One region of the Enteroscipio rubneri genome, then DNA from elsewhere that is predicted to be linked to it. Evidence: predicted binding sites of a transcription regulator. Region 1 holds the regulator's gene; the other holds the start of a gene.
The links. The regulator LexA, encoded in region 1, represses DNA repair genes until DNA is damaged. The targets are predictions, from matches to a motif close to CNAACANNTGTTNG.
Positions count from the first base shown of each region.

Region 2: uvrA (excinuclease ABC subunit UvrA) is a predicted target of LexA. The motif match lies at 2,112-2,125, and genes of this name have one in related genera.

Region 1 is NZ_CAWVIN010000002.1:668,434-674,028, forward strand. It holds gene ABGT83_RS06355 (MerR family transcriptional regulator) at 1-132, opposite strand, end outside; gene dut (dUTP diphosphatase) at 359-811, opposite strand; gene nrdR (transcriptional regulator NrdR) at 811-1,257, opposite strand; gene lexA (transcriptional repressor LexA) at 2,035-2,673, shown strand; gene hflX (GTPase HflX) at 2,861-4,174, opposite strand; gene ABGT83_RS13450 (hypothetical protein) at 4,332-4,676, opposite strand; gene miaA (tRNA (adenosine(37)-N6)-dimethylallyltransferase MiaA) at 5,209-5,595, opposite strand, start outside.
Region 2 is NZ_CAWVIN010000001.1:676,476-682,070, forward strand. It holds gene ABGT83_RS02965 (PTS sugar transporter subunit IIC/EAL domain-containing protein) at 1-2,030, shown strand, start outside; gene uvrA (excinuclease ABC subunit UvrA) at 2,272-5,148, shown strand; gene ABGT83_RS02975 (GNAT family N-acetyltransferase) at 5,414-5,595, shown strand, end outside.

The DNA.
Region 1 (5,595 bases):
CCCGCATTTGTCGTAATAGCGTATGGTGTATGCTGAGATTCCCGTCGAATCGACAACATCGGCAATGCCATAACGCGCAACCGCGTCCGCATCTTCTTCGTGCTCTTTGCACCGATGTTCTTCGTAATACATCGCCGGCGCCTCCTCGGTTAGAGTAACTCTAAGATATCTTATGTGCTTATGCGCATGGGATCAAGCGTTCGGTTATGCTCGACGATCTCATCGTTCCTTCGAGAATGGATACGGAATCTCTTGGTCTATTGACTTAGAGTTACTCTAAGTCAATAGACACCCCCAAGACCGGCCTCGATTTCAGTCATACTGTTGTAAGCAGCTCTCAGTAGAGTACGGCATCGGTTTATACCGAGAGGCTTACTCCGCTGCTGCCGAAGCCCCCAGATCCCCTCTTCGTTTCAGGAAGTTTCTCGTGCAGTTCAAACGTTGCCTCGGATACGCGCATAATGACGAGTTGAGCGATGCGGTCTCCGCGCTTGATCTCAAAAGGCTTGTGCGCGTCCAGATTGACGAGAACAGACTGCAGCTCGCCTCGGTAACCGCTGTCGATAAGACCGGGAGCATTTACTAGCGAAACGCCATGCTTTATAGCAAGTCCGCTTCGGGGCAGGACAAAACCAGCGTACCCTCTCGGAATAGACACGGCAATGCCGCAGGGTACGAGTGCTCGTTCGAACGGATGCAGAACCAGATCGATCGTTGAGCGCAAATCGACACCAGCATCGCCGGGATAGGCGTATGCAGGGATTGGCAGCTCCGGATCGAGCTGTTTGAGCGGCACGGCAATGCCCTCCATCAGCTCATCCCTTCCAATGCGGCAGCGAATTCCTCGATGTTCTGGAAGTCCTTGTATACGCTTGCGAAGCGTACATACGCGACATCGTCGAGCTTTGCAAGGCGGACAAGAGCCATATCGCCGAGCTCTTTGGACTTGATCTCGTTCTTTGATGCATTGCGGAGTTCAGACTCGATGCTCTCGATGAGCGTCGCTACCTGTTCTGGAGAAATAGGTCTTTTTGCACAGGCGATAAGCAGGCCTCTCATAAGTTTTTCGCGATCGTAGACTTCAGACGATCCATCGGACTTGATGACTATAAGCGGAGTGTCGCCAAGCCGCTCATAGGTAGTGAAGCGATGACCGCATTCGAGGCATTCACGGCGCCGACGAATGGTCGCACCGTCTTCGGATGGTCGAGAATCGACAACTTTCGATTCGGAATGACCGCAGGATGGACAGCGCATGGCACTCCTTCTGTCAGCGTTTTTTCCACCCTAACATACTAGATATTGTGGTTCAATGAAATCGATGAAATCATTGGAAAGAGCGTCAAGGCCGATGATGGTTCGGACATGTCCATACCCAATGTGTTCATGTCGGTGCCTGCGGCTATGTCCCGATCCTTTATGAGAAGGTCGGGCGCGCATCGCCCTCGCGTAGTCGATGCCGGCCGATGGGGCTGGTCGACTTCAAGAACCTCGGAGGGGAAATATCAAAAGCGATTCGATCATCGCAAGCAGAGCGACGGAAGGCTTTTGTTGATGTCCTCCATGAGGGTGTGTTATAAAGCAAGGAACAACCCAAAAAACGCCGTTGCGCAGAGCGTGAATCCGCCAACGGTCGCCTGCAGGAGGTTCATACGATCGAAGGGTTTTCCCGCTGCGTCTCCTGATCGCAGCTCTGTAACGAACTGCGATCTGAGAACGTTCCTATCGATTCGACCGAGTTTACTATGATATCCGAAGCAGGAACTGTCTGAACTTGGGCTCGATGGACGATCGCTTTGGTACGGCCCGGGAAATACGATAATCTCGGCCTCATGCTCGGCGGTCTCGATCGCTTCCAAGCGAAGAGCGGACGTTCCCTCGACAAGATATTTCGTCGCATATTTCTTCATTTTTACCCTCCTGCTCTTGCGTAGAACCTTTGTTCGCGTATATAATAGGTCGAACAAAGGTTCATGTCAAGAGACTTTAAAACATTTGTTCGCTAGTAGTATCGGACGACGAAAGGACGACCCTATGGCCGAGAAGGTAACGAAGCGCCAGCAAGCGGTGCTCGACTGCATCGAGGAGTGCATCAGGGAGAAGGGGTATGGTCCTACCGTGCGCGAAGTATGCCAGAGCCTCGGGCTTTCCTCCCCTTCAACCGTCCATGTGCATCTTAAGGCGCTCGAACAGAAGGGACTCATCAAGCGCGATCCGCTCAAATCGCGCTCGATAGCGCTCACGTATCCGCTTGAGGACGCGGCGCTTGCCACGAATGTCATCCAACCTTCGTTCAGCAAGATCGTGAACGTTCCGCTCGTCGGTAACGTTGCGGCCGGTTCGCCCATCCTTGCCGAAGAGAACATAACCGACACGCTTTCGCTTCCGACCGATATCGTGGGCGACTCCCCTTCGTTTTTGCTGTCGGTACGCGGCGAGTCGATGATCGAAGCGGGCATCAACGATGGCGACTACGTGGTCGTGAAGGAGCAGCCTGTCGCCGACAACGGCGATATCGTGGTCGCTCTGGTCGATGACGGTGCAACGGTCAAGCGGTTCTACAAAGAACAGGGGCACGTACGTCTGCAGCCGGAGAACTCCACGATGGAGCCTATCATCACGACTGATTGCTCGATTGCTGGCAAGGTTGTCGCGGTGTTCCGTCGGCTTTGATAATCTTGGTCGATATTGCATGAAAGAAGCCGACTCGCCGGTTTGCAATCGGCGAGTCGATGTCTGAATGCGCTCGATCAACCGGGTCGGTGCGTGCATGTGGTCGACTTGATAGGTTGGCCGCATAGTCCAGCGAGACTGGATGCGTGTTGGTCGAAAAGCTCGCCTTCTGAATACGTCGAATGCTTCAGTTGCTTTCCGAGAACGCGCGGAATAGGCCGGCGTATGAAGGAGCGGCCAGCATGACAATGTGCGTGCCGGCTTCCTCATGCGTTTCCGAGAGAATACGGCAACGCTCGTGGGCAACGGATACCAAATCCCCGCGATCGTAAGGTATGACCACGTTCATATGCGTGTCGTGCGACGACGCGACGCGGGCTATATGGGAAACGAGCTCGTCAACTCCCTCTCCTGTTGCCGCCGAGACGAACTGCGCCTGTGCGTAACGAGATCGCAGTGCCGCGAGTCCTTCGTTATCAAGCACATCGCACTTGTTAAACACCAGCACACGCTTGATGTTCTGGGCCCCGATCTGCCCGAGAACATCCTCGACAGCAGCTATCTGGGCTTCGTACTGGTCGGAAGAGGCGTCGACAACGTGCAAGACGAGATCAGCCCCCGTAATCTCGTCGAGTGTCGACTTGAACGCTTCGACGAGCGTCGTGGGGAGTTTCTGGATGAATCCAACAGTGTCGGTAATTGTGATCTCGCGGCCTTCCGGCAGCTCGAACCTGCGGGTCGTCGAGTCGAGCGTGGCGAACAATTTGTCGTAGGCGAGGACATCGGCATTCGTCAGTCGATTGATCAAGCTCGACTTGCCGGCATTGGTGTAGCCGGCAAGAGCCACCTTGTACATGCCGCTTTCGTAGCGGCTCTCACGCTGTACGGCCCGAACCTCAGCCAGATGCTTGAGCTCGCGCTTGATGGAGGTGATGCGCTTGCGCACCATGCGCCGGTCAACCTCGAGCTGGCTCTCCCCCTCTCCGAAGCGGGAGCCTACGCCACCGCCCATTCGGTTCGAAGCAAGGTGCGCCCACATACCGCGCAACCGCGGCAGCAAATATTGGTTTTGTGCGAGGCGCACCTGTAAGCGGCCTTCCTTGCTGTTGGCATGAAGCGCAAAGATGTCGAGGATAAGCGCTGTGCGGTCAATTATCTTCACAGGCTTGCCCACCGTCTTCTCAAGGTTGGCTTGCTGCGACGGCGAGAGTTCGTCATCGAACACAACAAGATCGGCGCTATGAGCTCGAGCAAGCTCAGCAACTTCCTCGGCTTTTCCCGTGCCCACGAAGGTACGCGGATTCGGCGTGTCGAGTTTTTGGATCGTGGTGGCTACAACATCGGCCCCGGCTGTATCGACAAGGCGTTCGAGTTCGGCAAGCGACGAATCGATCGGCCAGTTGGCGCCCGGTCGGTCGACGCCAACAAGAACGGCTCGCTCGCGATGCTGCTCGGAGATGGGGGTCATCCCCCGCGTGATGACGGATTCAAATTCGGACATGGGGGCAATCCTTTCAAAACAGACCTCAGCGTCATCAGAGGATGACGCGTGCATGGTATGCATCGTAACCGATGCGGCGACGCCCTGATCAGGTACGTCGCATCGAAGAATTTCTATGCAAAGGCCGGTTTTGTCTGCATGCGGCTGCTCCTCATCGTCACTCGGGCGCGATACGGGCATGATCGCCCTTGTCGCTCATCATACCATATCCGATGCTAGAGCTATAAACGATACAGCATTGTTTCCTTGATGCGACGTACGGCTTCGAGCAGCCTTTCGTCTCGCCGCAACCACGCTCGAATACGCGCATGACGATGTTGTTCGCTTGTATGACGGCAAACTCGATGTTCGACTTTTCCGGGAAAAGCCGGTGGGATTCGAAGAATACCCCGACTCTCGCAACGACGAAGGTGCGGAGACCTTTGGATGCAGGGTCGGCGAACAGCTCGTCCGACAATGAAAGAAAATCGTCGACGAAGCAGACGGCATGCGGGTTGCCCATCGATACGCACGTGAATGCGAATGTTCTCTAGGGAGATTCCATCGGCAGATCGCAGACGTATGCGGAGCCTTGCGAGCTTACGGCATTCGCCTTGGCCGTGACCGGTATGATGGTAAGATCGAGAAGGGGCCGGCCCATATCAACAGTCGTACGCTCCAGCTTCTTCTGCGTGTCGACCTCAAAGCTGATGGGCTTCGACCTGGAAAGCGCCTCGCCGTCAGATGGTCCTCCGCCGCGGCAATAAGGCCGCGATCAACGAGATATTTCGCAAAGCATCGGATGCCGTTGCCGCACAACTGCGCCAGCGTGCTATCGGCGTTAATGTAATGCATAAGGCCGCGCAGCTGGGATGGCGGGAGGGCGTACGAGCACCACTCCGTCCGCGCCGATTCCGACGTGGCGATCGCACAGGCATGCGACCTGCTCTACAGTGAGCTCTATAGCGCATGGACGATCGTCGATGAAGATGAAGTCATTGCCGAGTCCGCGTAGTCTGGCGAATTCGAGTTCCATTGACTGTCTCTCTGCTCCTTTATGTTCGGCTGGCGTCTGCTTCCCTGAGAGCAGCAAGCGCTTGTTCGACAAGCGGGTCGACTTCCTGTTCGTTTGCGTCGATCCAGCGAATGCGCTTGTCCTTGCGGAACCATGTGCGCTGGCGTTTAGCGTAGCGCCGTGTGGCCGTCTTGATGCGCTCGATTGCCTCCCCCATCGTCGTGTCGTGTTCAAGCGCAGCGACGATCTCCTTGTATCCTATCGCTTGGGGCGCGGTGACACCCGTGCGGAAGCCGTGGTTTAACAGACCTTTAACCTCGGAGACGAGTCCCGCCTGCACCATAGCGTCCACCCGCGCGTCAATGCGTTCGCGAAGGATGTCGGGATCGACCGCCAAGCCGATGAGAGAAGCGGGCACGAGTTGCGG
Region 2 (5,595 bases), on a different contig from region 1:
GCCTCATCCTGCTGAATCTCCCGCTCGAACCGTACCAAGAACTGCTCGGCAGTGCACCGCAGGTCGAGGGCCTGCTCCACCTTGTTTACGATGCCACGATGGGCATATTCTCGCTCTACGTAGCCGTGGCTGTGGCATTGCGCTACGCGAACGCCTACGCCGAGCGCTTCGGCGCGTTTTTCATTCAGGGAGCTCCATTCGCCGCGCTCGCGGCCTACCTCATGTCGGTGGGCTTTGGCACGGCGGGGTTCGATCTGGTCGTTCTCAGCACCCGTTCGCTGTTCATCGCCATCGTGTGCGGGCTTGGATCGTCGGTTCTGTACTGTCGGCTCGTGAACCTCCGACGTGCGCCGCGGCTCTACGGCGACAGCATCGACAACGTTTTCAACCAGGCCGTCACGGGGCTGTTCCCCATCGCCGTGGTGATTGCGCTATTCAGCCTGGTGAACGTCGGTGCGACGGCGCTCACTGGGGCGAGCTGCGTGGAGGAGGCGTTCTTCTGGGGAGTGAGCGCGCTTTTCCCGCTGGCTACGGCCACCCTCGGCAGCGGCCTGCTCTATTTGTTCATGAACAACGTCATGTGGTTCTTCGGCATTCACGGGGGCAACATGCTCGACGGCGTGGCGCAGAGCGTGTTCGTGCCGGGCACGGCGGCCAATGCTGCTGCGCTCGCAGTTGGCGGCGAGCCTGTGCAGATCGTGACGAAGACGTTCCTTGACGTATTCGCTTCGATCGGAGGGGCGGGCGCGCTCCTGTCGCTGCTCATCGCCATGCTCGTTTTCGGAAGGCGGCGAAGCGCACGGCGCCTGTCAGCATTTGCCGCGATTCCCATGTGCTTCAATATCTCGGAAATCATGTTATTCGGTCTGCCGGTGGTGTGGAATCCGGCGCTGTTCGTGCCGTTCATCATCGTGCCGATGGTGAACCTTGTCGTGGCATATGCGGCGACTGCGACGGGTCTCGTGCCGCCCGTTATGGTGGACGTGTCGTGGACGACTCCGCCGCTTGTCGGGGGCTATGTGGCCACGGGTTCGCCTGCGGGAGCCGTGCTGCAGCTCGTCTGCATCGCGCTGGGAGCAGTGCTCTACCTGCCATTCCTACGTCGTTACGAGCAACTGGCCGACGACCGGGCGCGAGTGGAATACGCCTCGCTGCTCGCGTCGTTCCAAGAGGATGAACGCGCCGGGCGCGAGCGCGCGCTCGTCGCGGCTCCGGGCGCCTTGGGAGGAGTGGCCCGTTCGCTTTCGGAGGACGTGCGCCGTGCGGTGGCCGAGCGCGCCTTCGAGCTGCGCTACCAGCCCCAGTTCGACGCGACGGGGCGCTCAACAGGGGCCGAGGCGCTGCTGCGCCTTGAACACCCCGTGTACGGCATGCTGTATCCGCCGCTCGTTATCGAGCTAGCAAAGGAGGCAGGCGTCGTCAACCGGCTGGAACGCGCCGTATTCGAGCGGGCGATCGAAGATGCGCGGGTTTTGGAGGCTCTCGCGCATGCGGGGGAGCTCGACTTCGGCTTTCGCGTGAGCGTGAACGCCACGGCCTCGATGCTGCAGGACGAGGCGGCGGTCGGGTTCATGATCGACGCTTTTCGTGCGAGCGGTCTCGATGCGGGGCGTGTGGTGGTGGAGGCCACCGAGCGTGAGGCACTGCGCTGGGACGAGGGCGCGCACGACCTTCTGCGGCGCGTGGCGGATGCCGGCATGCCGCTCGCAATCGACGACTTCTCTATGGGGCGAACGTCGTTCCAGTATCTTGAGACAAGCGTGTTCAGCGTGGTGAAGCTTGACGGAACCATCGCGAAAGGCGTCATGGAGAACGAGCGCTACGCCGAGATCGTTTCGTCCATCGCCGATCTCTCCGAGCAGCTGGGTTTCTCCGTCCTGGCTGAGTACGTGGAGACGGCCGAGCAGCGCGATGTGCTGAAGATGCTCGGCTGCACGTATTTCCAGGGCTACCTGTACGCCCCCGCGCTGCCCCTCGATGAAATGGTGGAGCGGGCTCGCTTGCGTGACGGTGCTCCGCCGTCTGAATAAAGGGCGCGCTGTACATAAGCCGAAGAATCCCGCGCGATCTGCCATCGAACGAATTGTGCGCATCGTTTGAACGCTCGGACACGAACGGATGTTTTCGCGGGCTCTTTCCGCTCGCTGCGCTAGAATGGACGATTGCACGGAAATGATAGTTTCCCGGTAGCCTAATTTGCGACCATCGGCGCGCAGCGCTGTAGGCGCGGCGCCGGTAGCAGATGCGCGAAGAGAAAGAGCGATAAGCCACATGGGACAGAATGCCATCGTCATCAAGGGTGCCCGCGAGCACAACCTCAAGGACATCGACCTCATCATCCCGCGCGACGAGCTCGTGGTCATCACGGGTCTGTCAGGCAGCGGCAAGTCGAGCCTCGCGTTCGACACGATGTACGCCGAGGGCCAGCGCCGCTACGTGGAGAGCCTCTCCAGTTACGCGCGCATGTTCTTGGGGCAGATGAGCAAGCCCGACCTGGATAGCATCGACGGCCTGTCACCGGCCGTGTCCATCGACCAGAAGACCACGTCGAAGAACCCGCGTTCCACCGTGGGCACCACCACCGAAATATACGACTATCTGCGCCTGCTGTTCGCTCGCGTGGGCGTGCCTCACTGTCCTGAGTGCGGGCGCGTCATTCGCAAGCAGACCACCGACCAGGTGACCGACGAGATACTGGCGCTCGCTCCCGATGCGAAGGCCATCATCATGGCCCCGGTCGTCACCGGACGCAAGGGCGAGTTCACGAAGCTGTTCGCCGACCTGCAGAAGGAGGGCTTCAGCCGCGTGCGCATCGACGGCGAGATCGTGAAGCTCGAGGCCGAGCCGCTCACGCTCAACAAGAAGATCAAGCACTTCATCGACGTGGTGGTGGACCGCGTGCAGCTGAAGGAGAGCGCCACGAGCCGCATTGCCGAGGCGGTGGAGCTGGCCACGAAGCTGGCCGACGGGCGCGTGCTCGTGCAGGTGCTCGGCGAGGACGGGCAGCCGCTCGGCGAGGGCGGCGGCAAGTCGAGCGGCGCTACGGGTGGCCTCGGCGCCGGCGAGCATATCTTCTCGCTCGCGCTGGCGTGCCCCGAGCACGGCCATTCCATGGACGAGCTGCAGCCGCGCGACTTCTCGTTTAACGCCCCCTACGGCGCCTGCCCGGACTGCCTCGGCATCGGCAGCCGCGAGGAGGTGGACCCCTCGCTCGTGGTGCCCGACCCCTCGCTCACGTTGGCCGAGGGCGCCATCGCGCCGTTCAAGACGGGCAACTACTACCCGCAGGTGCTGCGCGCCGTGGCCAAGCACATGGGCACCGACGAAAATACGCCGTGGGAAGATATGCCGAAAAAGGCGCAGGATGCGCTGCTCTTCGGCCTCGGCAACGATAAGGTGCGCGTGGACTACGTGACCGTGGACGGCCGCGAGACGTACTGGTACATCGAGTGGGAGGGCGCGCTCGCTGCCGTGCAGCGCCGCTACCAGGAAGCCCAGTCCGACAACCAGCGCGAGAAGCTGTCGGAGTATTTCGCTATCGTGCCGTGTCAGACGTGCGGTGGCAAGCGCCTCAAGCCGGAGATCCTGGCCGTGACGGTGGGGAATCGGTCCATCCATGACGTGACCGAGATGAGCGCGGCCGACTCGCTCGACTACTTCGAGGGCTTGGCCTTTCATGGCTCCGAGGAGCATATCGCCGGTCCTATCGTGAAGGAGATCAAGGCGCGCCTGCGCTTCCTGGTGGACGTGGGCTTGGACTACCTCACGCTCGAGCGGGCCACGGCCACGCTCTCGGGCGGCGAGGCGCAGCGCATCCGCCTGGCTACGCAGATCGGCGCGGGCCTTATGGGCGTGCTCTACATCCTGGACGAGCCATCCATCGGCCTGCACCAGCGCGACAACGAGCGGCTCATCGCCACGCTGGAGCGCCTGCGCGATTTGGGTAACACCGTCATCGTGGTGGAGCACGACGAGGACACCATCCGCAGCGCCGACTACGTCATCGACATGGGCCCGGGCGCGGGCGAGCACGGCGGCGAGGTGGTGGCGGCCGGCAAGCCCGACGAGATCGTGAGGTTCGAGGGCTCGCTCACGGCCGACTACCTTTCGGGCCGCCGCACCATCCCCGTCCCGGAGAAGCGCCGCAAGCCGCGGCGCGGGTCGCTCAAGCTCACGGGCGCCTCGGAGAACAACCTGAAGAACCTGACGCTGGAGGTTCCCTTCGGCACGCTCACCGTGGTCACGGGCGTGTCGGGCTCGGGCAAGAGCTCGCTGGTCACCGACACGCTGGCACCGGCGCTCGCGAACCGCGTGAATCATGCGCACCGCCGCTCCGGCACGTACAAGAAGATCACCGGCCTGGACAAGATCGACAAGGTCATCAACATCGACCAGAGCCCCATCGGGCGCACGCCGCGCTCGAACCCGGCCACCTACATAGGCCTCTGGGACGACATCCGGGCGCTGTTCGCCAGCACGCAGGAGTCGAAGGCGCGCGGCTACGGGCCGGGGCGCTTCTCCTTCAACGTGAACGGCGGCCGCTGCGAGGCCTGCAAGGGTGACGGCCAGATCAAGATAGAGATGCACTTCCTGCCCGACATCTACGTGCCCTGCGAGGTGTGCGGCGGCGCACGCTACAACCGCGAGACGCTGCAGGTCACGTACCGTGGCAAGAACATCGCCGAGGTGTTGGACATGACTGTGGACGACGCGCTGGCCTTCTTCGAGAACATCCCCGGCATCAAGCGCAAGCTGCAGACGCTGCACGACGTGGGCCTGGGCTACATCCGCCTGGGGCAGCCCGCCACCACGCTCTCGGGCGGCGAGGCGCAGCGCGTGAAGCTGTCGAGCGAGCTGCAGCGCCGCCAGACCGGCAAGACGTTCTACATCCTGGACGAGCCCACCACCGGCCTGCACTTCGAGGACGTGCGCCAGCTCTTGGAGGTGCTGGAGCGCCTCGTGGACGCCGGCAACACGGTTCTCGTCATCGAGCACAACCTGGACGTCATCAAGTGCGCCGACCGCATCATCGACCTGGGACCCGAGGGCGGCGACCGCGGCGGCACCATCGTGGCCCAGGGCACCCCCGAGGAAGTGGCCGAGGTCGAGGGCAGCTACACCGGCCAGTTCGTGAAGCGCATGCTATAGGCGCGGAAGGCTGCCAAGGGCGCGGGGCGATCGGACTTCGGGAATCGCGCGCTCGGTCTGGCCGGGGACGATCGCCAGGCCCTGCGCGACGACAGGCGATGCATGCCGCGTGCTCTTTCAAGGCCGGGGGGCTGGTCTTTGCCAGATTCTTGAGCAAAACCTCTTTACCGCGGAGTCGCATCGTGCGACAATGCGTCGGCTTTGTTGATGATGAGCGGTTCGTACGCGCGGAGAAGAGGGTTCGGTCAAGGTGGCGGAAACGGCGATGTCGACGGGAAACCGCCATGTGGCGCGCGGTGTCGTGTGCGCACTCGCGGGAGGCATATGCTGGGGGTTCTCGGGCACGTGCGCCCAGCTGCTCATGGACGACTACGGGATTCCGGCAACCTGGATCACGTGCGCGCGCATGGTCATCGCAGCCGCCTTCTTCCTTGCTATGACGGCGCT